3 regions of the Nocardiopsis sp. NPDC049922 genome follow, and region 2 is predicted to be linked to each of the others. Evidence: riboswitches for the same ligand, from Rfam matches in the RefSeq annotation. Region 2 holds a riboswitch; each other region holds the start of a gene.
What was found. Region 2 has a riboswitch for thiamine pyrophosphate ahead of thiC (phosphomethylpyrimidine synthase ThiC). Riboswitches for the same ligand answer to the same signal wherever they lie in the genome.
Positions count from the first base shown of each region.

Region 1: linked by a shared signal. The riboswitch ahead of AB0I72_RS11830 (ECF transporter S component) and the one ahead of thiC (phosphomethylpyrimidine synthase ThiC) in region 2 are both predicted to bind thiamine pyrophosphate.
Region 3: linked by a shared signal. The riboswitch ahead of thiO (glycine oxidase ThiO) and the one ahead of thiC (phosphomethylpyrimidine synthase ThiC) in region 2 are both predicted to bind thiamine pyrophosphate.

Region 1 is NZ_JBFAME010000005.1:162,573-170,344, forward strand. Features, by position in the region: gene AB0I72_RS11810 (protein kinase) at 1-883, opposite strand, end outside; gene AB0I72_RS11815 (enoyl-CoA hydratase-related protein) at 1,186-1,986, opposite strand; gene AB0I72_RS11820 (energy-coupling factor transporter transmembrane component T) at 2,049-2,798, opposite strand; gene AB0I72_RS11825 (ABC transporter ATP-binding protein) at 2,843-4,396, opposite strand; gene AB0I72_RS11830 (ECF transporter S component) at 4,402-5,013, opposite strand; TPP riboswitch at 5,116-5,224, opposite strand; gene AB0I72_RS11835 (transglycosylase domain-containing protein) at 5,436-7,772, opposite strand, start outside.
Region 2 is NZ_JBFAME010000009.1:273,592-281,363, reverse strand. Features, by position in the region: gene AB0I72_RS18675 (alpha-(1->3)-arabinofuranosyltransferase) at 1-2,625, shown strand, start outside; gene AB0I72_RS18670 (DUF3068 domain-containing protein) at 2,622-3,620, shown strand; gene AB0I72_RS18665 (SOS response-associated peptidase) at 3,631-4,488, shown strand; TPP riboswitch at 4,606-4,719, shown strand; gene thiC (phosphomethylpyrimidine synthase ThiC) at 4,711-6,387, shown strand; gene AB0I72_RS18655 (methyltransferase) at 6,448-7,269, opposite strand; gene AB0I72_RS18650 (sigma-70 family RNA polymerase sigma factor) at 7,619-7,772, shown strand, end outside.
Region 3 is NZ_JBFAME010000018.1:71,033-78,804, forward strand. Features, by position in the region: gene AB0I72_RS25140 (polyprenyl synthetase family protein) at 230-1,318, shown strand; gene AB0I72_RS25145 (DUF418 domain-containing protein) at 1,442-2,713, shown strand; gene AB0I72_RS25150 (SDR family oxidoreductase) at 2,782-3,675, shown strand; gene thiE (thiamine phosphate synthase) at 3,691-4,353, opposite strand; gene AB0I72_RS25160 (Rv2175c family DNA-binding protein) at 4,416-4,775, opposite strand; TPP riboswitch at 4,895-5,008, shown strand; gene thiO (glycine oxidase ThiO) at 5,006-6,241, shown strand; gene thiS (sulfur carrier protein ThiS) at 6,232-6,447, shown strand; gene AB0I72_RS25175 (thiazole synthase) at 6,450-7,220, shown strand; gene pknB (Stk1 family PASTA domain-containing Ser/Thr kinase) at 7,485-7,772, shown strand, end outside.

The sequences.
Region 1 (7,772 bases), on a different contig from region 2:
CGGTGTGGTTGCCGGTCAGACCGGTGGACCCCGTGCCCGCGTCCTCCGTCCAGGGCAGGTCGAGGTTGAGGCGGCTCGTCTCGGCGACCAGGTCGGCGGCGCTGGGACGGCGGGCCATGTCGCGGGAGACGGCGGCGTTGACCAGCGGTCGCAGCGCCTCGTGCATCCCGTCCATGTCGATCTCGCCGTTGAGGATCCGGAAGAAGATGACCTCGAAGCTTCCCGCGCCGTAGGGCGGGCGGCCCGTGCAGGCGAAGGCCACCGTCCCGCCCCAGGCGTGGATGTCGGTGGCCGAACCGAGGTCCGTCCCCTCGATGACCTCGGGCGACAGGTAGCTGGGGGTGCCGACGAAGGTGCCGGTCTGCGTGAGCTTGGCGCCGTCCACCGCGTGCGCGATGCCGAAGTCGATGACGATCGGCTCGCCGTTGGAGATGATCACGTTGCCGGGCTTGAGGTCCCGGTGGATCACGTCCACGGCGTGGATGTCCTTGATCGCCCGGGCCAGTCCGGCGACGAAGCGCGTCAGGGCCCGGCCGCGCAGGGGGCCGTGGTCGGTGACGGTCGCGTCCAGCGTGGGCCCGGGGATGTACTCGGTGACGACCCACGGGAGCTCGGCCTGGGTGTCGGCGTCGATGACCTCGGCCACGTTGGGGCTCTGCACGCGGCGCATGGTCTCGACCTCGCGCGCGAGCCGCGCCCGCGCGATGTGGTCGCCCGCGACCTCCGGCTTGAGGACCTTCACCGCGACGAACTGCTCGGTCCGGGGGTCCTCGGCCTGGTACACCACGCCCATGCCGCCCTGCCCGATGCGGCGGCGGATCACGTAGTGGCCGATGCGCTCCGGCAGCTCCTCACCCGTGGGGAAACCTGCCGACATTGCCATCGAGAACTCATCCCCTCAAAAGACCGCATTCCACCTCGGCCAGCCTACCGTCCGGGGGGATGGGTCATCGTTGGCTCATGGGCCCTGGCCCGGGCCCGTGTGGTCGTGTCACTACCGCCAGGCTCTGGGGTTCCGGCGATCCGTCCGCGGTCCGTCGTCGGAAGGGACCACCTCGAGTATGACGGAAGATCCGGGCGTCTGGTTCCGCCGAATCGTGTCCGGGAACCCGCTCCTCGGCCCGAGCGGCGGGGCCGGACACGCGATCCGGCCGCCGCCGCCCCGCGGCGAGTGTGAGCAGTCCGTCAACGACCCGAGAACTCGGCCTTGCCCGGCCCCCGCTCGATGAAGCTGCGCATGCCGGTCTTCTGGTCCTCGGTGGCGAACAGCCCGGAGAAGTGCAGGCGCTCGATCTCCAGTCCGCTGTCGAGGTCGGTCTCCAGCCCCCGGTCGACGGTCTCCTTGGCGGCGGCCAGCGCGACCGCCGGGCCGTCGGCGAACCGCGCGACCCTCGCCACGGCCGCCGCGTAGACCTCCTCGTCCGCGACGACCTCGTCCACCAGCCCGATCTCCAGGGCCTCCTGGGCGCGCACGTGGCGGCCGGTGAAGATCAGGTCCTTGGCCCTGGCCGGGCCGACCAGGCGCGGCAGCCGCTGCGTGCCGCCCGCCCCCGGGATGACGCCGAGCGTGATCTCCGGCAGACCCAGCTTCGCCTTCGCGCCCGCGACCCGGAAGTCCGCGGCCAGCGCCAGCTCGCACCCGCCGCCGAGCGCGTACCCGCTCACGGCCGCCACGACCGGCTTCGGGATGCGGGCCACGGCCGTCAGGGCGTTCTGGAGGCCGCGCGAGTACTCCAGCATCTGGGCGTGGCCGAGGTCCGCCATCTCCTTGATGTCGGCACCGGCCACGAACGCGCGCTCCCCGCCGTAGAGCACCACGGAGCGCACGGACGCGTCCGCCGACACCCCGGCCGCCGCCTCGGCGATCTCCCTGGTCACCTGAGCGTTCAGCGCGTTGAGCGCCTTGGGCCGGTCGATCCGGATCACGGCGACCGCGGAGTGCTCCTCGTCGGTCTCCACCCGCACGAACTCGCCCACGAGCTCCACCTCACTTCCTTCGCTGACGAAGTCTTCGGACTACCTACTACTCGGACTGCCTATCACCCGCGTCAGGAGAAGAGCAGCACCAGGGTCCCCAGACGCTCGGACACCGTGTAGGCGACCACGAGCAGCACGACCGAGGCGACCAGCAGCAGGCTGTCCGAGCGGCGCCAGCGGCTCTCCCTCGCCCACGACCGGGGGCCGGTGCCGAACCCGCGCGCGTCCATGGCGGTGGCCAGCAGCGTTCCGGTCCGGATCGAGCGCACCAACAGCGCGAACAGCCGTCCGAAGAACAGCGACACCACACGCAACGGGTGGTACCCGGCCTCCAGCCCGCGCGCCCGGCGGGCGAGCGTGATCGTGCGCCACTGGTGGGCGAGCAGCGGGATCAGCCGCAGCGCCGCCAGGACGCCCATCGCGGGCCGCTCGGGCACCCGCAGCTTCTGGACGAGTCCGTCCGACATCTCCGTGGGGTCGCTGCTCGCGGCGGCCAGCAGCCCCGGCAGGGCGATCGCCAGCAGCCGCACGGCCGCCCCCACCGCCCCCTCCAGCCCGTGCTCGCCGTAGAGGTAGTTGACCGCGCCGCTGGACAGCCCCATGAGGAGGAAGGGACCGCCCAGGACCACCAGCGTGCGCCGGTCGATCCCGCTGAAGGGGACCGACAGCACGACCGCCGCCAACACCACCCCGCCGGTGACCGCGTCCACGGCGGGGACCAGGCCCAGGGCGAGGATCAGGGCGGCCAGGAGCTTGGCCGCGGGGTTGAGCCCGGTCATCCAGTACCGGACGCCGCCTTCCCGGGGCACGTCCAGGGTCATGGTGTCGCCCGCCGTCGCCTGCGCGGGACGCTCCTTCCGCGCGCTCACGCGGTCCCCCCTTCCGGGTCGGCGGCGACCGCGTCCACGGGCGCCACGCCGCCGTCCGCCACCCGTACCCGTGTGTCGGTCAGGTGCCGGAGCAGCAGTTCGTCGTGGGTGGCCATGACGACGGCCCGCCCCTCGGCGCGCAGCGCGCCCAGCAGCTCCACGAGCTCCGTCCAGGTCCGGGTGTCCTGGCCGAAGGTCGGCTCGTCCAGCGTCAGGACGTCCGGCGCGTGCGCGGGGCCCGAGCTGAGCGCGGTGGCCACCGACAGCCGTCGCTTCTCCCCTCCGGAGAGGGTGTAGGGGTGCACGTCGGCGAGCCTGGTCAGCCGGAGCCGCTCCAGCAGCTCGTCGACCCACGCGTCGGCCGCGCCCCGGTCCATCCCCGCCCGCAGCGGGGCGAAGAGCAGCTCCTCGCGCACCGTGGGCGTGACGAACTGGTCCTCGGCGTGCTGGAAGACCGTGCCGACGTGCCGCGCCAGTCGGCGCGCGGGCCAGCGCCGCAGCGGGCGCCGGTCGACCTCGGCGAGCGGGCCGCGCGGGTGCACGGCGCCGCGGTACGGCTTACTCAGTCCGGCCAGCAGCATCAGCAGCGTCGACTTGCCCGCGCCGTTGGGCCCGGTCAGCGCGGTGGCGGTCCCGGCCTCGACGGCGAGGCCGACCCCCGCCAGCACGGTGCGCGGGGGCGCCGACCGCGCGCCCAGTTCGACCGGGGTGCGCGCGGCGACGCCGACCGCCTCGAGCAGCGTCGTGCCGCCGGGGGCCGGGGAGAGGTCGGGCTCGGGCTCGTTCCCGGGGATCCACACGCCCTGGTCGGCCAGGGCGCGTCCGTGCTCCGCGAAGACCGTCTGGGGCGCGCCGTCCGCGATCACTCCGCCGCCCGGTTCCAGGACGACCACTCGGTCGACCAGGTCCACGACGTCGGCCACGCGGTGCTCGACCAGGACGAGCGTCGCCTCGGTCTCGGCCAACAGCCGTTGGAGCACGCCGCGCACCAGTGCGGCGCCGGCCGGGTCCAGGTTGGCGGTCGGTTCGTCGAGCAGGAGCAGTCGCGGGCGCATGGCCAGCGCCCCGGCGATGACCAGGCGCTGCTTCTCGCCGCCGGACAGGGCCCCGGTCGAGTGGCGCCGCCCGTACGGGAAGCCGACCTCGGCCAGGGCGCCGTCGACGCGCGGCCAGATCCGGTCCGGGGCCGCGCCCAGGTTCTCCAACCCGAAGGCGACGTCGTCCCCGGCGCGGGCCATCACGAGCTGGGTCTCGGGGTCCTGGCTGACCAGGCCGACCACGCCCCGACGCCGGTCGGCGGGTTCGCCGTCCACCAGGAGCGTGCCCTCCTGGTCGCCGCTGATGGCGCTGTCGGCGCCGGTGAGCCCGGCGAGCGAGTGCAGCAGGGTCGACTTGCCCGCGCCCGAGGCGCCGAGCAGCAGCACACGTTCGCCGGGTTCGACCGTCAGGTCCACGCCGCGCAGCGCGTGCGCCCGGCGACCGGAGTGACGCCAGCCCCAACCGGAGAGTTCGACGCGCGCGCCGGGGCCTCCCGCCGTACGAGAGCCCACCCCGGTCAGCCCTTGGCCGACGGGAAGGGGGCCAGCGCGCCGGTCCGGGCGAGCGCCGTGGTGATGAGGCGGGCGCCGACACCGGCGATGACGGCGGCGCTGGCGATGACGATGAGGCCGTAGGCGAGCTTGAACTCCAGCGGCCAGGCGACGTTGTAGGTGATGTTGTCGCGGATGGCGGGGGAGATCCCGGCGACGGCTGCGGCGAGCACGGCCACGCCCATGCCCCAGCGGCGGTAGCCGAAGGCGAGGAAGACCAGCTCGGGCAGGATGCCCTGGAGGGTGCCGTCGAGGATCACCATGATCCCCCACTGGGTGCCGAGCACCGCCGAGACGGAGGCGGCGGCGATCGAGGTGAGGAGGGCGGCGCCGGGCCTGCGGATGATGAGTCCGCCCAGCACGCCGGAGATCAGCCACATGCCGTAGACGACGGCCTGTCCGGGCGGGAAGCCCACGAACAGCGGCGTGGTGACCGTCCACACGATGTTCCACAGCCAGAAGACAACGCCGATGGCGACGCCGATGACGGCGGCGACCACGATGTCGACCGTCCGCCAGCCGCGCAGCCGGGTGAGGACGTCCTGCCAGAAGCCGGACTTGGTGGTGTCGGTGCTCATTCCTGTCCCTTCGTCGGGTGACGAGGGGTCGCGGCCAAGAGCGCCTCCGGCCGCGCGCGGCGCGCACCGGACTCGTGCCGGTGCGCGGGACACACGCCACCGGCGGCGGTTCCTACGACTTCCTTCGCTGGCATGACCCAGATCAGGTGTGTAAGGGTCTGCGGCGACGGTGCCGCACTCTCAGCGCTCATGCGCTCCCCTGTCGGTTATGCACCATTATGCGGGACGTACTGCCTGGTGGTGACACGCACCACCCGGCACACGCCGCCAGCCGCCCCCGACGAGGGCCGCCCGTCGTCGCCGACGAACGCCCGCGAGCCCGGCCGCCACGGCGGTCCCGCGCTCCCCGGCGCCCCGCGGCACGCGTGCGCCGCGCTCCGGAAAAGCCACCCAGTTCACGGACCTCACAGCCGTCCCCGGCTTCAACCGCCCGCGGATCCCTCGCTCCGCGTGTCGCCCTCGGCTTCCCCAGCACCGCCGAGACCATCGGCATCCTCCGAGGGGTCCTCGTCTCCTGCGTCGCTGGCGTCCCCGGTGCCGCTCTGACCGCCCTCGGACGCCTCGGCACCCCCGGTGTCTCCCGTTTCTCCGCTGTTCTCGGTCTCCCCAGTGCTCTCTGAGGGCTCAGCACCACCAGCACCCTCCGCGAAATCAGCGTTGCCAGCACTTTCCGGGGGCTCGACACCACCAGCACCCTCCGTGGAACCAGCGTTGCCAGCACTTTCCGGGGGCTCAGCACCACCAGCACTTTCCGGATGCTCAGCGTTGCCAGCGTTCCCTGAGGGCTCAGCATCCCCAGGAGCCCCACCCTCGTCGAAAACCCCGCTCCTCTCGGCGCGCCCGGAATCACCGTCGCCCCCATCGTCGAACGGCTGGGCGTCCGGGGCGCCATAGGCCTCGGGCGAGGCCGCGAACCCCTCCGCCGGGAGCGACGCGGTCGCCCCGCTCATCGTGTCCCGCCAGATCGGGCCCGGCAGCGTCCCCCCGTAGACGATCCCGTAGTACCGGCCGCCGATGGTCACGCCCTGGAGCGGGTGCCGCTCGCCGCCGCGCACGTCGCCGACCGCGACCGCCGCCGCCAGGTTCGGCGTGTACCCCGCGAACCACGCGTAGGCGGCCCCGTCGGTCGTCCCCGTCTTGCCCGCCGCCGGACGGCCGATGCCCAGCCCGTTCGCGGTCCCGCCGTCGAACGGCTCCTGGAGGAGGTGGTTCACCCCGTCGGCCACCCGCTGGTCCACCGTGCGCTCGCACTCGGCCTCGACCGGGATCTCCTCGTCGTCGCCCGTACCCGACCGGTCGATGACCACGGCCGTGACCGGCACCGGCACGCAGTGCACTCCCCGGGCGGCGAACGTGGCGTAGGCGGCGGCCAGGGTCAGCGGTGAGACCTCCTGGTCCCCCAGCGTGAACGAGCTCCACACCCCCAGCGGCTCCCCGTCGGCCCGGTGCACACCCGCGCGCTCGGCCATCGTCGCCGTCTCGCACAGGCCCACCCTCCGCTGGAGCTGCGCGAAATAGGTGTTCACCGACCCCCGCGTCGCGCTGACCATGGTGTGCGACCCAGAAGAACCCTCCCCCACGTTGCGCACGTCCCACGGTTCCATCCGGCCGCCGTCACAGTTCCTCAGCCCGCTGATCGAGATGGTTCCGGGCGACCGAAAACTCGTCCCGTAGCCCATTCCGGCGTCCAGCGCGGCGGCGAGGGTGAACGTCTTGAACGTCGATCCCGCCTGGTAGCCGGTGGTGCCGCCGTCGCGCCGGTCCACCGCGAGGTTGATCGCGGTCGTGCCCGGGTCCGTCTCGTCGAACCCGTACCGCAGGTTCTGGGCGAGCGCCCGCACCCGCCCGGTCCCGGGCTCGACCACCGCCTCGGCGGCGAACCGCGTCGACCCGTCGCTCGGCACGTGCCGGTCGACCGCCTCCTGGGCCGCGGCCTGCGTCCGCGGGTCGAGCGTGGTCCGCACGCCGATGCCGCCCTGGCGCAGCACCGCCCGCCGCTCCTCCTCGGTGTCGCCGAGCACGTCCGTGCGCAGCAGCCAGCGCGTGACGTAGTCGCAGAAGAACGGATACGCGCTGTGGTAGCAGCTCCCGCCGCGCGGTGTCGGCGCCAGCCCGAGGTCCCGCGCCAGGTACCCGTCGGCCTCGGCCCGACTGATCCGCCCCACGGCCACCATCCGCTCCAGGACGAGGTCACGCCGCTTCCGGGCGGCCTCCGGGTTGGTCAGCGGGTCGTAGTAGGAGGGCGCCCGCACCAGGCCGACCAGCGTCGCCGCCTGCCCCGGGTCCAGGTCGGCGGCGGGCACCGAGAAGTACCGCCGCGCCGCGATCTCGATCCCGTGCGCGCCCGCGCCGAAGTAGGCGAGGTTGAGGTAGCCCTCCAGGATCTCGTCCTTGGTCAGCCGCCGCTCCAGACCCACGGCGTACCGAAGTTCGACCAGCTTGCGCGCCAGGCTGCGCTCGCTCGCCCGGGCCGCCTCCTCCTCGGTGTCCGCGGACTCGATGAGCAGGTTCTTCACGTACTGCTGGGTGAGCGTGGACCCGCCCTGCGTGTCGCCCAGGGCGGTGAGCAGCGCCGCCCGCAGGACACCGCGCGGGTCGAAGCCGTGGTGGTCGTGGAATCGGTCGTCCTCAATGGCGAGGAGGGCGGCGGGGACCCAGGGGCTGACCTCGTCGAGGGAGACCACCTCGCGCTCGCGTTCGGCGATCTCGGCGAACGGCCGCCCGTCGACGTCGGTGAGCACGACCCGCTCCGACAGGTG
Region 2 (7,772 bases):
CTGACGATCTACGAGGTCGCCGACGCCGCGCCCACGGTCGGCACCGTGCCCGCCGACGCGACCGTCCGCGTCACCGGCGGCCCCGAGTCCCTCCTCCACCTGGCCGAACAGGGCCTGATCAACGACGACCGCCCGGTCGTGCTCGGCGACGACCCGGGCGCGGACGCGATCGACGCCGAGGACACCGTCGTCACCGACTCCGCGCGCCGCCGCGAGGTCGTCTACCCGGACGTGCGGCGCAACGTCTCGGCCACCCTGACCGAGGACGCCGAACCCGAACGCGACGTCCCCGCACCCGACATCCTCGACCCGGCGTGGGAGCCCTACGTCGCCCACGCCGAGGACCTGGGCGTCGCCTCGGTCGGCGCCTCCTCCTCCGAGAGCGGCGCCGGGGCGCGCGGCTCCGACCGCGACCCCGGCCACGCGCCGCACGCCGCCCTCGACGACGACCTCACCACCGCGTGGCGGTCCAGCGCCTTCACCGGGGCGCTCGGCCAGTGGCTGGAGGTCGAGTTCACCGAACCCCGCGACGTCAGCGGGCTCACCGTCGCCTTCGACCAGCTGCCCGGGGAGCCGCCGCCCTCCCGGGTCACCGTGATCACCGACACCGGCGAGACGGAGGTGCCCGTCGCCGAGACCGGCGAGCCCCAGGAGCTCATGACCCCGCCCGGCCGGACCTCGACCCTGCGCGTGCGCGTGGACGAGCTGGCCTGGGAGCCGGAGTACCGGTTCGGCACCCGCGTGGGCATCACCTCCCTGTCCCTGCCGGGGCTGGAGGCCGCCCGCACCCTGCGCGTGCCGGGGCCCGCCGACGCCGACACCCTGCTGTTCACCGGCTCCACCGGCACCGCGCCCGGGTGCATGGAGGGCTCGCACGTGTGGGTGTGCAACTCCCGGTTGGAGGTCCAGGGCGAGGACGCCAGCCGCCTGGACCGGACGTTCGAGCTGTCGGCCGCCTCGGCGGCGGGCGCGCACCGGGTGTCCGGCGAGGTGGTGCTCACTGACCCGCGCGAGGCGGAGAACGCCGCCAACCGCGCCGGCGGCCACCCGCGCGTGACCGCCTCCTCCACCGCCGTGGAGCACCCCGCCGCGATGGGCCGGGGCACGCTCGACGACGACGATTCCACCGTCTGGTACCCGGACCCGGAGGAGAAGCACCCCTGGCTCGACATCGAGCTCGGCGAGCCGACGGCACTCGACCACCTGGAGGTGTCCTTCCCCCGCGCCGACAGCGTGCTCCGGCCGATCCGGGTCACCGTCGAGGGCGGCGACACCGTGCGCGAGGGCTGGCTGGACGGCAGCGGCCGGGTCGACTTCGCCGAGCTCACCGCCGACTCGCTGCGCGTGACCTTCGAGCGTCCCGAGGGCCAGGACCTGGAGATCGGCACCATCACGCTGCCCGGAGTCGACCCGGTGGACCCGCTGCCCGAGGGCGACGCCGCCACCGCCTGCGGCCTGGGCCCCATGCTGCGCGTCAACGGGCGGCGCGTGGAGACCCGGATCACCGAGGGCACGCTCGCCGACCAGCTCACCGGGCGTCCGCTGCGCTACGAGAGCTGCACCGACCTCGACCTGGCCGAGGGGGAGAACCGGATCGTCGTCGACCCGGGCAACCGCTACGACGTGCGTTCGGCCCTGGTCGAGGGGGACACGTCCCTGGCCGACCGGGAGCCGGTCGAGACGGCCGAGGTCGAGCGGGTGCACGCGTGGGGACCGGGTGAGCGCCGCTTCGACGTCTCCGTCGACGAGGAGAGCCTGCTCGTCGTCAACGAGAACTTCAACGAGGGCTGGGAGGCGACCCTGTCCGGCACCGAGGGGACGCTGGAGCCGGTCCGGCTGGAGGGCTGGAAGCAGGGCTGGGTGCTCCCGGCGGGCAGCCGGGGCACGGTGACGCTGACCTATGTGCCCGACACCTCCTACCAGGCCACGCTCGCGGTCGGCGCCGGGCTGGCCGGGCTCCTGGTGGTCCTGGCGGTGTGGCCCCGGCGGCTCGTGCCCGCCAGGCTCGCGGGCCCGCTCGCGCGCGCGGCCGGATCGACGGGACGCGGCGGACGCCCGCTGCCCGCCGCCGGACCCGGCTGGCTGAGTCGGTGGGCGGTCCTGCCCCTCGGCCTGGCCTACGGCGTGTGGGTGGCGGGCGCGGCCGGAGCCGCCGTGGTCGGGGTGATCCTGCTGTGCGTCTGGTGGCTCGGCCGACGGGCGCCCAAGGGGCTGCGGCACGCCCGGCCGGGGCGGCCGTCGCTCGGCGGGCGCGCGCTGCCCCACCTGGCCGGTCCGTGGACGGTCGCGGTCTCGCTCGCCCTGGCCGGGGTGGCGATGGCCGTCGGCACGCACCTCGCGCTGTACATGCCCTTCCACGACGTCACGGAGGTGTTCGGGGGAGCGCTGCGCGGCTGGGTCGCCCAGGCGCTGTGCCTGCCCGCCCTGACCCGGCTCGTCCTCGCGCTCGGCCAGCGCGGGGAGGACGGCCCCGAGCCCGTCACGGCCCGGGGCCGGGCCGCCGAAGGGCGTCGCGCCGTGCCGTTCGACCAGCCCGCGTACCCGGCCGGGACGGCCGCCGCCAACGGGCACGGGAACGGATCCGCGCCCGCGCCGGACGCCGACGTCGAGGAGGCCCGCACATGAGCGCACCGGTTGAGGCGTCCCGGGGGACCTTCCTCGTCGCCCTGGGCGCCTTCCTGCTGACGCTGGCCGCCCTCCTGCCCCTCTACGTGCACGACCGCGTCGCACTCCTGCCCGCATCCGCCGAGTTCGAACTCCGGATGGTCGACGAGGACGCCGCCTACCTCGACGCGGCCACCTGGTCGTTGCGGCAGGGCGTCGAGGTCCGGCGGGTCACCCGGATCGACGCCACCCCGCACGGCGGCGACTGGTCGGCGTGGGAGATGTCCGTGGACGTCTCGACCCCCGAGCGGATGATCGACCACTGGAGCCGCCGCGTCATCGTCGACCGCGTGACCGGCCGCGCCGTCAACTGCTGCGGCGAGCACGTCAACGGCGACCGGGCCATCCGGCAGGCCGGGCTCGTCCTCCACTGGCCCGCGGGCGCCCCCGCCGAGGACGTCACCCACTACGACGCCGAGGTCCGCTCGGCCCCGCTCCTGGAGTACGACGGCGCCGACCAGGTCGCCGGGATCCCCGTCCGCCGCTACGTCCAGACGATCGACGCCACCCAGGTTCCCGACTCCGCCCGGTCGGTGCCCGCGGCGCTGTTCACGGCCGACGCCGAGGGCACCGTCACGGCGGCGCGCTGGGTGGAGATCACCCGCACCTACTGGGTCGAGCCCGTCAGCGGCCTGGTCGTCAACGCCCAGGAGACCCGCGCCGAGCGCCTCCGCCCGCGCGGAGGGGGCGGCGAGGTCGGGCTGCTGTCGGCCGAGCTCACCCTGTCCGAGGGGCAGGTGACCACCCTCGCCGAACAGGCGCGCGTCCGGGCCTTCCTGCTCACCGCCCTCGACACCTGGGCGCCCTGGATCCTCGTGCCCCTGGGCGGTCTGGCGGTGCTGGCCGGTCTCGTCCAGGCGTGGCGGACCCGCGAGACCGCCCATCGACGCAGGCGCGACCTGGACGAACACGGTGACCGGGTCGGCGGCCTCGGGGAGGCGCGGGACAGGCCGTAGGATCGTGCGCATGTGCGGTCGCTATGCCCAGTCCCGGAACGTGCACCAGCTCCAGCTCGCCTTCGACCTCCCCGAGGAGACGATCGCCGAGGAGGCCGACCCCCGGGCGTGGCCCCCGCTGCACGACCTGCCGCCGGACTACAACGTCTCCCCGGGCAAGCCGGTGTACGCCGTGCTCGGCCCGCCGCCGCGCGGCGCCGAGGCCGACGACGAGCCCGCCGGGCCGCGCCACCTGCGCACCCTGCGCTGGGGGCTGGTCCCGTCGTGGGCCAAGGACCGCAACGTCGGCTACCGGATGATCAACGCCCGCGGCGAGACCGTCGCCGACAAGCCCGCCTTCCGCGCGGCCTTCCGCCGCCGCAGGTGCCTGCTGCCCGCCGACGCCTACTACGAGTGGCAGCTCATCGGGGCCGACGGCCGCGCCGAGGCGGGCACCTCGCCCGCGACCGACCCCCAGCACCGCAAGCGCAAGGCCCGATCCGCCAAGAAGCCGTTCGCCGTCCACTACGACGACCGCGAGCCGCTGGCCCTGGCCGGGATCTTCGAACGCTGGCGCGACCCGGAGGCCGACGAGAACGACCCCGCCGCCTGGCTGTGGACCTGCGCGGTCATCACCACCGAGGCCGCGCCCGGACTCGCCCACATCCACGACCGCATGCCCGTCATCGTCCCCCGGCGGGACTGGGCGACCTGGCTCGACCCCGACTCCGGCGCGGACGACCTCGCCCACGTCATGGCCGGGACGCCGGTCGACCGGTTCGCGATCGACGAGGTCTCCACCGACGTCAACAGCATCAAGAACAACGGCCCCGAACTCCTCACCCCCGTGTCCGCCACGGAGGATGACGCGCCGGACACACTTTTCTGACCCGGGGGCGGCTGGACACGGCCCGGGGACCTCTGTGTATGGTGTGCGAGGCCACACGGCCACGCGCCCCGTACGGGGCGCACGCACGTCACTCATCCCATCCCCGACGTGCGCACATGTGAATACCGCGGGAGCTCGCGCCATGGCGGGCTGAGAGGGCGGCTCAACGGTGTCGCCGACCGCAGAACCTGTTCGGGTAATTCCGACGTAGGGAGGCATGCCATGACGGCTACGGACAGCCGCGCCACGAGTTCCACCGCCGACGAGCACCAGGTGACCACGGGTCCCATCATGGGATCACGGAAGGTCTACCGTGAGATCGACGACCCCGCCGGTTTCACGCTCCGCGTCCCGCAGCGCCGGGTGGAACTGAGCAACGGCAGCCACTTCGACCTGTACGACACGTCAGGTCCGTACACCGACTCCACCGCCGACATCGACGTCCACCGGGGCCTGCCCGGCACGCGGCAGGAGTGGATCGACGCCCGCGAGCCCGTCGACGGAGCGGTCACCCAGCTGGCCTACGCCAAGGCCGGGATCATCACCCCCGAGATGCGGTTCGTGGCCGCCCGCGAGCACATGGACCCCGAGTTCGTGCGCCAGGAGATAGCGATCGGGCGCGCGGTCATCCCCGTCAACCGCAGGCACCCGGAGTCCGAGCCGACCATCATCGGCAAGAACTTCCTGGTGAAGATCAACGCCAACATCGGCAACTCCGCGGTCACCTCCTCCGTGCCCGAGGAGGTCGAGAAGATGGTGTGGGCCACCCGCTGGGGCGCCGACACCGTGATGGACCTGTCGACCGGCAGGCGCATCCACGAGACCCGCGAACGGATCCTGCGCAACTCGCCGGTCCCGATCGGCACGGTCCCCATCTACCAGGCCCTGGAGAAGGTCAACGGCGACCCCACCAAGCTGAGCTGGGAGATCTACCGCGAGACCATCATCGAGCAGGCCGAGCAGGGCGTCGACTACATGACCGTCCACGCCGGCGTGCTGCTGCGCTACGTGCCGCTGGCGGCCCGGCGCGTCACCGGGATCGTCTCGCGCGGCGGTTCGATCATGGCCGCGTGGTGCCTGGCCCACCACAAGGAGAGCTTCCTCTACACCCACTACGAGGAACTCTGCGAGATCCTGCGCGAGTACGACATCACCTTCTCCCTCGGTGACGGTCTGCGGCCCGGCTCGATCGCCGACGCCAACGACGAGGCCCAGTTCGCCGAGCTGCGCACCCTGGGCGAGCTCACCCACATCGCCCGCGCGCACGACGTGCAGGTGATGATCGAGGGACCGGGCCACGTGCCGATGCACAAGATCGCGGAGAACGTGCGCCTGGAGGAGGAGCTGTGCGGCGAGGCGCCGTTCTACACGCTCGGCCCCCTGGCCACCGACATCGCCCCCGGCTACGACCACATCACCTCCGCCATCGGCGCCGCCCAGATCGGCTGGCACGGCACGGCGATGCTGTGCTACGTCACCCCGAAGGAGCACCTGGGCCTGCCCAACCGGGACGACGTCAAGACCGGTGTGGTCACCTACAAGCTCGCCGCGCACGCCGCCGACCTGGCCAAGGGCCACCCCCGGGCGCAGGAGTGGGACGACGAGCTGTCCAAGGCGCGGTTCGAGTTCCGCTGGCAGGACCAGTTCCACCTGTCGCTGGACCCGGAGACGGCGCAGTCCTTCCACGACGAGACGCTGCCCGCCGAACCGGCCAAGACCGCGCACTTCTGCTCCATGTGCGGGCCGAAGTTCTGCTCGATGAAGATCTCCCAGGACGTGCGCAGGTACGCCGAGGAGAACGGCCTGGACACCGTCGAGGCGATCGAGCGGGGCATGGCCGACAAGTCCGAGGAGTTCGCGGCCTCGGGCAACCGGGTGTACCTGCCGCTGGCGGACTGACGCGGCACGGGGGCGGCGCCCGCGCCGGGCGCCACCCCCGTGGTCCGGGGGTACCGGGCCCTATCCCGGCTTGCGCGCGCTGGCCAGCAGGTGCACGCCCACGTAGTCGTCGGACTCGGTGGCCCGCGTCTCCATCTCCACCAGGCGGCTCATCGACCTCGGGTCGCGGGCGAGCATCCCCTCGACCGTGGACGGCGACAGCACCGTGCGCGGCTTGATCCACTCCAGTTCGAGTCCGGCGTCGGCCAGGGTGTCGGCGAGCTGCTCGGAGGTGAAGCAGCGCGTGATGGACCCGTCCGGCCAGGGCACCAGCAGGACGTCGGCGCTGGGCGCGTGGCTCAGCTCGGGCCAGCAGTCCTGTTCGGCCAGCAGCGCCATCCCGAGCACCACGGAGTCCACGCACACGAGCGCGCGTCCCCCGGGCCGCAGCACCCGCGCGATCTCCGCCACCGACGACTCCGTGGCCAGGTGCCGCGACAGCACGCGGTTGTCGGCGATGACCCCGTCGAAGACCTCGCAGGCGAACGTGCGCAGCAGCGTCGAGTCGCCCACCACCCGGCGCAGCCGACCCCGCGGGGCCGGACGGGGCACGCTCGCGTGCCCGTTCACCAGGGTCAGCGGTTGGCGCACCGCCATGTCCTCGGACGGCAGCAGCGTCACCACGTCGTGCCCGGCGGCCACGGCGCGGTGCGTGCCCTGGAAGTCCGGGCTGGACAGGTCGAGCAGACGGGCGGGCGCGGGCGGGAGCCAGCGGGTGATCTGCGTCTCCGCGACGGCCCAGTAGAAGCGCCAGTAGTCCGACAAGCGGTCGGGGGCGGCGAACTGGGCGGCCGGGGATCGGGGGCGGTCGGATGCCGGGGTCGAGGACGGTCGCACGTGCACTCCTCTCCCATCCTTGTGTGGTCCTACCCGCACTCTCCCATGCCCTACCTCCGCTGATACAGCCAAACGACAAAGTTCACCGGTGGGTGGCCGGGTCCTCCCCGCCCGGCCGGAATCAGGTCGCGCGGAGCGTTGTTGTCACCGACACCGCGCGGGACGTCGAGGATGCCCGAGGGCGCGGATCGGACGTGGGGAGGGTACTTCGGACATGTCGACCGCCAGCGCGTGCCTGGAGCGCGAGGAGACCGCGGCCACGCCACGTGGCGCCGGTGCGCGGGTCCTGGGGCTGGAGCCGTATCGTGGGGATATGGATGCTCCAGCCGGGACCAGCGCAGGGAGGCCGACGGGCTTGGAAGAGGGCCAGGAGACAGCACGTGAGCGGGAGGAGCGCTTCGAGAGGGACGTGCTTCCCTTCCTCGACCAGCTCTACTCCGCGGCGCTGCGGATGACCCGTAACCCCGCCGACGCGGAGGACCTCGTTCAGGAGACGTTCGCCAAGGCGT
Region 3 (7,772 bases), on a different contig from region 2:
TGACGCGGCCGTTGGGCCGGGTTTCGGAGCCCCGCGGGGCGTGTCGGTGCAGCCAGCATGCGTACAACCTTAGGCGAGCCCCCTCGCGCATCGAAAGAATCGTCCCATTCCGTGAGACGGACTGTCTCGAATATGGTCTTACGCGTGCCGGGGACGGGGTGCGCCGGAGGCCGTGGGCGATCCGCGGAGTCCGCACCGGCCGTCCCGACCAGCCACTAGTGTGCTGGGTATGGCCCCTTTCGCTTCCTCCGCCCCGTCCGCCTCTCCCGTGTCCGTGATCCGCTCGGCCGTGGACGACGAGCTGGCCGCGTTCTGCGCCGCGCACCGGACCCAGCTGTTGGAGATCGGCGAGGAGCTGGCCCCGGCCATGGACTCCCTCGAGGCGATGCTCACGGGCGGCAAGCGCCTGCGACCGACCTTCTGCTACTGGGGGTGGCGCGGCGCGGGCGGCGCCGCGGAGGACGACCGGATCACCCGTGCCGCCGCGTCCCTGGAGTTCCTCCAGGCGTGCGCGCTGATCCACGACGACGTCATCGACCGCAGCGACACCCGCCGCGGGCTGCCCGCCACGCACAAACGGCTGGAGACCCTGCACGCCGAGCACGGCTGGAGCGGCGACAGCGCGGGGTTCGGCCAGGGCGCGGCGATCCTCATCGGCGACATCTGTCTGGCCTGGTCCGACGAGATGTACCAGGCCAGCGGGTTCGCGCTGGAGACGCTCCAGGCCGGTCGGCGGCCCTTCGACGCCATGCGCACCGAGGTGATGGCGGGGCAGTACCTCGACACCCTGGAGCAGGTGCGCGGGACCGGAACGCGCGAGGCCGCGCTGCGCGTGATGCGCTACAAGTCGGCCAAGTACACGATCGAGCGCCCGCTGCACCTGGGCGCGGCACTGGCCGGTCGACTCGACGCGCTGGAGGGGGTCTACACCGGCTACGGCCTGCCGCTGGGCGTGGCCTTCCAGCTGCGCGACGACGTCCTCGGGGTGTTCGGCGACCCGGGCACCACGGGCAAGCCCGCCGGGGACGACCTGCGCGAGGGGAAGCGGACCCTGGTCGTGGCCGAGACCCTCGCCCGCGCCGGGCGCGCCGACGCCGACCGGTTCCGCTCCCTGCTGGGCACGCCGGACCTGTCCGCGGAGTCGGTCGAGTGGATGTGCGGACTGATCGCCGACTGCGGTGCGCTCAAGGCGTGTGAGGCGCTCATCGAGGAGTACGCCGGGCAGGCGATGGCCGCCCTGGAGAACCCCGAGCTGGACGCCGACGCCCGCGAGCCGCTGCGTCGGCTCGTGGTGGCCGCCACGTCCCGGACGCACTGAGTACCGGGCCACACGGCCCGAGACGGACGTCGGGGACGAACCCTACGAAAGTAGGTTGCCGCCCGCCGTTCCCACCCGATTGAATCGTCGACAGTCATATCGCGATCACGGGGGGACGTCGTCATGTCTGCGAGAACCGCGTCGAGAGGGCCGGCGGGGGCGGGTGAGCGGGCGCTCGCACCGGACCTGGCGCGCGGTTTCATGCTGCTGTTCATCGCGCTCGCCAACACGGTCTGGTACCTATGGGCGGTGCCGATGGGCGGTCTGGGCGCCCACCCCGAGCCCGAGGGCCCGCTGGACGCGGTCGCGCAGTTCTTCACCATCGTGGCCGTGGACTCGCGCAGCTACCCGATGTTCGCGTTCCTCTTCGGGTACGGGATCGTGCAGCTCGCCACGCGGCAGGAGGCCGCCGGGGCCGACCCCAAGGACGTGTCCGCCCTCCTGCGCCGGCGCAACCTGTGGCTGCTGGCGTTCGGGTTCGTGCACGCCCTCCTGCTGTGGATGGGCGACGTGCTGGGCGCCTACGGCCTGGCCGGTCTGCTGATGTGCTGGCTGTTCCTCCGCCGCAGGGACACCACCCTGCTGGTGTGGGCCGGGGCGATCACGGGCGTCCTGGCGCTGCTGTCGGTCCTCAGTCTCCTGCCGCTCGCGCTGTCGCAGTCCGGTGGGGAGGGCTCGGCGGCGGACTTCATGGGCTCGCTGGCCGAGAACATCGGGAACCCCTCCCTGCTCGGCGCCGCCCTGGGCCGCATCACCGCCTGGCCCCTGATCGTCCTCGGCCAGGGCGTGCTGGGGATGGTGGTCCCCACCGCGATCCTGCTCGGGTTCTGGGCCGCGCGCCGCCGGATCCTGGAGGAGCCCGGACGCCACCTCGTCCTGCTGCGCCGGGTCGCCTTCGGCGGCATCGCCGCGGGCTGGCTGGGCGGCGCCCCGACGGCGCTGACGCAGATCGGGGTCCTGGACTGGTCTCCGGGCGACGCGCTGTCCATGCTGGACGTCACCACCGGCATGATGGGCGGCCTGGGCTACGTCGCGCTGATCGCGCTCATCGCCCACCGGATCCAGCGGCGCGGGCGCGAGCCCGGCGTGGTGCTGACCGCGCTGACCGCCACCGGGCGGCGTTCGCTCTCGTGCTACCTCGCGCAGTCGGTGCTGTGCGCGCCGCTGCTGGCCGCGTGGGGTCTGGGGCTGGCCGCGCACCTGACGTCGTGGAGCATGTTCCTGTTCGCGGCCGGGGTGTGGCTGGTGACCGTGGTGTTCGCCTACGCGCTGGAGCGCACGGGCCGCCGCGGTCCCGCCGAGGTGCTGCTGCGCCGCCTGTCCTACCGGCGTCCCCTCCGGGAGGCGGCCACCGCGCCCTCCGGAGACGAGGACCAAGAGCGCACCACCCGCTGACCGGAAGCCGCAAAAACGCGCGTGCCGTTCGGCGCCCGGCCCGTTCCGATCCCTCAGGATGGGGTGTCATGGGCGACGATCAGATGACAAACCACACCATAGGGGTGACCGGGGCGACCGGGGCCGTCGGCGGACGCGTCGCGGCCCGGATCGCACGGCTCGGGATGGCGCAGCGGCTCATCGTCCGCGACATCAACCGGGCGCCGGAGTACCCGGGCAGCAGCGCGGCGATGGCGGCCTACGAGGACACCACCGACTTCGAGCGCGCCTGCCGCGGGGTGGACACGCTGTTCCTCGTGTCGGCGACCGAGTCGGAGGACCGGATCGACGCGCACACGAGCGCGGTGGACGCGGCGGTCAAGGCGGGGGTGTCGCGGATCGTCTACCTGTCGTTCCTCAGCGCCGGGCCGGCCGCCACGTTCACCTTCGCCCGGACGCACTTCTTCACCGAGGCGCACATCCGGATGTCCGGGGTGGCGCACACCTTCCTGAGACCCAGCCTGTACCTGGACCTGCTGCCGCGCTGGGCGGACGAGCACGGTGTGGTGCGCGGGCCCGCCGGTGACGGCCGGGTCGCCTGGGTGTCGCGCGACGACGTGGCGGACGTGGCGACCGCCGTGCTGACCGACCCGGCGGTGATCGCCGTGTCCGACAACGCGACCCACGACGTCACCGGCCCGGAGGCGCTGACGTTGGGCGCCACCGTGGACAAACTCTCCTCCCTGACCGGCCGCGCCGTCCGGTACGTGCCGGAGACGTGGGAGGAGGCGCTGGAGTCGCGCCGGTCCAGCGGGGCGCCCGAGTGGGCGATCGAGGGGTGGGCGTCGTCCTACGCGGCGATCGCCACCGGGGAGATGGACGTGGTCGCGCCCACCGTTCCGAAGCTGACCGGGCACCCGGCCCAGTCCATCGAGGGGTTCCTGCGGCGCCACCCGAGCGCCCTGTCGCACGTCGCCGTGTGACGCCGCGGGGGACCGCTAGGCGCGGGCGGCCAGACGGGCGCGCAGCTCGGCGGCGGCCGCCCGGGGGTCCTCCGCCTCGGTGATCGCGCGGACGACCACGACCCGGCGGGCCCCGGCGTCGAGCACGCGGTCGATGTTGGACTGGTCGATCCCGCCGATGGCGAACCACGGCTTGTCCGTGTCCAGCGCGGCGGCCCGCTCGACCAGCTCCAGCCCGGCGGCGGGCCGCCCCGGCTTGGTGGGGGTCGCCCAGGTCGGGCCCACGCAGAAGTAGTCGCTGCCGAGCTCGGCGGCGGAGTCGGTCGCGGCGTCGATGTCGTTGTTGGAGCGGCCGATGATCGGGTCCGCGCCGATGATGTCCCGGGCCATGGGGACGGGCAGGTCGCGCTGGCCCAGGTGCAGGACGTCGGCGCGCACCGCGCGGGCGATGTCGGCCCGGTCGTTGACGGCGAGCAGGGATCCGTGCCGCTCGCAGGCCTCCCTGAGCACCTCCAGGGCGGCGATCTCCTCGCGCGCCTCCAGGCCCTTGTCGCGGAGCTGGATGATGTCCGCGCCCCCGGCGAGGGCGGCGTCCGCGAACTCGGCGAGATCGCCGCGCTCGCGCCGGGCGTCGGTGCACAGGTACAGAAGGGATGCGTCCAGGCGCTTGCGCAGGCTGGTTCCGTGGCTGGTCCTCACGCCGCCCAGCCTAGGGCCTGTGCCGTGGTGCGCCCAAGGGGCGGCCCCCCACGGCGCGCCCCTCAGAAGGCCAGGCTCTGCGCCCGGCGACGGACCTCGGTGCCCCGGTTCTCGCGCATGGCCTGGATCGGCGTGCCCGGCAGCGTGTCGTCGGGCGTGAACAGCCAGCGCAGGGCGTCCTCGGTGGAGAAGCCCGCGTCGCTGAGCAGCACCAGTGTCCCCGGCAGGCCCTTGACGAGGTCGTCCCCGTCCAGGAACGCGGCCGGAATGGACAGCTCTCCGGAGCGGACGACGCCCATCATGCGGTTCTCCCGGATCAGCTGCTTGATCCGGTTCGGGCTCACGCCCAGCGGCGCCGCCGCCTGCCTGAGGGTCAGCCACTCGCCGACCAGTGCGTCGATGTCGGATTCGCGTTGTGTCACGTCTCCAATCTGCCACACGGGCGAGGGGCCCGGACACCTTCGTCGGGAGTGCTCGGCGCGTACCCGCGAGATCCCCGTCACCACCCCCGAACCGGGTTGATCTAGGATGAACCCGGAAGCGAACGTCCCGCGGGAGCCGGGTGGACCCGGCTGAGAGGGAGGCTGATCCGGCCTCCGACCGCACGAACCTGATCCGGGTCATACCGGCGAAGGGAGTGGAACCCAGCGCCATGCGCACATCGAACGAGCCCCGCTCCGCGGCGAGTCGTCCTACCAATGACGGCGACCGGGTGGTCGTGGTCGGCGGCGGCCTCGTCGGGCGGGTCACCGCCTGGCGCGCCGCCCAGCGCGGACTGTCCGTCACCCTCGTCGAACCCGACCCCGTCGGCCGTCCCACCCGCGCCCGGGCCTCCTCCGTGGTCGCCGCGGGCATGCTCACCCCCGCCACCGAGGCGGCGTTCGGCGAGGAGCGACTGGTCGAACTCGGCGTCCGGTCGACGGGCATGTACCCCGACTTCGTCGCCGAGCTGGAGCGGGCGAGCGGCGTGCGGGTGGGCTACCACACCACCGGCACGCTCCTGGTCGCCTTCGACCGCGACGACCTCGCCGTCCTCAGCGACCTCCAGGACCTCCAGCGGCGCATCGGCGTCGCCGGCGAGCGCCTGACCAGCCGTGAGTGCCGACGCCTGGAACCCATGCTCGCTCCGTCCGTGCGCGGTGGCCTGCACGCCCCCGACGACCACTCGGTGGACCCCCGGATGGTGCTGCGGGCTCTGGCCGTGGCGGGCGTACGGGCGGGCGTGGCCGAGCTGGCCGACCGGGTCGAGGAGGTCACCGACGGCGGCCCCGGCGGCGCGCCCCTGGGCGTGCGCCTGGCGGACGGCGACGTCCTGCCCACCGACCAGGTGGTCCTGGCGGCGGGGTGCTGGAACGACCGGATCACCGTCCCCGAGCCGGTGGTGCCGCACCTGCGCCCGGTCAAGGGCCAGCTGCTGCGGATGCGCCCGCCCGCCGGGGAGCCGCCCATCGTCGGGCGCACGGTCCGGGGGCTGGTCCGCGGCTTCCCCGTCTACCTCGTGCCGCGCGAGGACGGGGAGGTCATCGTCGGCGCCACCCAGGAGGAGCTGGGCTACGACACGGCGCTGACCGCCGGGGGGCTGTGGCGGGTCCTGCGGGACGCGCGCGAACTCGTCCCGGGCGTCACCGAACTGGAGGTCACCGAGACCTGCGTCGGCCTGCGCCCGGGCTCACCCGACAACGAACCGCTCCTGGGCCCCACCCGGATCCCCGGTGTGCACCTGGCGGGCGGTCACTACCGGCACGGCGTCCTGCTGACCCCGGTCACCGGCGAGGTCATGGCCGAGGCCCTCACCGGCGGCGCCCTGCCGGAGTACGCGCGCGCCTTCGCCGCCGACCGCGAGCTGGGCGGCGGCCACACGAGCACGTGGGAGAAGCAGTGGAACTGATCATCAACGGCGACCGGCGCGAGGTCGCCGAGGACGCCACCGTCGCCGCGGTCGTGCGCGACCTGGCCGCACCGGCGGGCGGGGAGGTCCCGGGCGGCATCGCCGTGGCCGTCAACGACGAGGTGGTGCGCCGGACCGCCTGGGCCGACACGCCCCTGGGCTCCGGCGACCGCGTGGACGTCCTGACCGCAGTGCAGGGAGGCTGACCATGACCGACACCGTGGACGACCCGTTGGTGATCGACGGCGTCTCCTTCGGCTCCCGGCTCATCACCGGCACCGGCGGCGCCCCGTCGATGGAGGTGTTGGAGGAGGCGCTCGTCACGTCGGGGACCGAGCTGACCACCGTGGCGATGCGCCGGGTGACGCCCGGCGCCCAGGGGTCGGTGTGGGACGTCCTGACCCGGAACAAGATCCGCCCCCTGCCCAACACCGCGGGCTGTTTCACCGCCGCCGACGCCGTGCGCACCGCCCGCCTCGGTCGGGAGGCCCTGGGAACCGACTGGGTCAAGCTGGAGGTCGTCGCGGACGAGCACACCCTCCTGCCCGACCCGGTGGAGCTGCTCGACGCCGCCGAACGGCTCGTCGACGAGGGCTTCACCGTTCTCCCCTACACGAACGACGACCCGGTCCTGGCCCGCCGCCTGGAGCAGCTGGGGTGCGCCGCGGTGATGCCGCTGGCCGCGCCGATCGGCTCCGGCCTGGGCATCCGCAACCCGCACAACCTGGAGCTGATCGTCGAACAGGCGGGCGTCCCGGTGATCGTCGACGCCGGGATCGGCACCGCCAGCGACGCCGCCCTGGCCATGGAGCTGGGCTGCGACGCGGTCCTGCTCGCCACGGCGGTGACCCGCGCCCAGGACCCGGTGCGGATGGCGGCGGCCATGCGCGACGCCGTCCGCGCGGGCCGCGCCGCGCGCCTGGCGGGGCGGATCCCGGTCCGCCGACACGCCCAGGCGTCCTCCCCCGCGGTCGATTGACGACGGGCGCCGCCGAGGTCCTCACGGGCGTTTGGCGGCGTCCCGTACCGTGGGTGGGGTACGCGGTGCGAACGGAGCGGCACCGCACGACCGGACACGACCCGCGAACGCCGCCCGTGCAGGAGAATCCGGGCGGCACGACCGCGATCCGCGGGGCGGCCCGGGCGCGAGCTTCCGCTATCGTGTCGGTTCGACACCCGGTGTCGGGTACGCGCCACCGGCCGCGAACGCCCACGCTCCCCGCAGCAAGGACACTACTCCGCCGTGGACATGACGACTTCCGATCCCCTCGTAGGCGCGACGCTGGACCGACGCTACTTCGTCGAGTCCAGGATCGCCGGTGGCGGGATGGCGACCGTCTACGTCGCCCACGACCTGAGGCTCGACCGGCGACTGGCGCTCAAGGTGATGCACCCGTCGCTCGCGCAGGACCCGACGTTCGTCCAGCGCTTCATCAACGAGGCCCACTCCGTCGCCAAGCTCTCCCATCCCAACGTCGTCCAGGTCTTCGACCAGGGTGAGGACCAGGGGCACGTCTTCCTGGCGATGGAG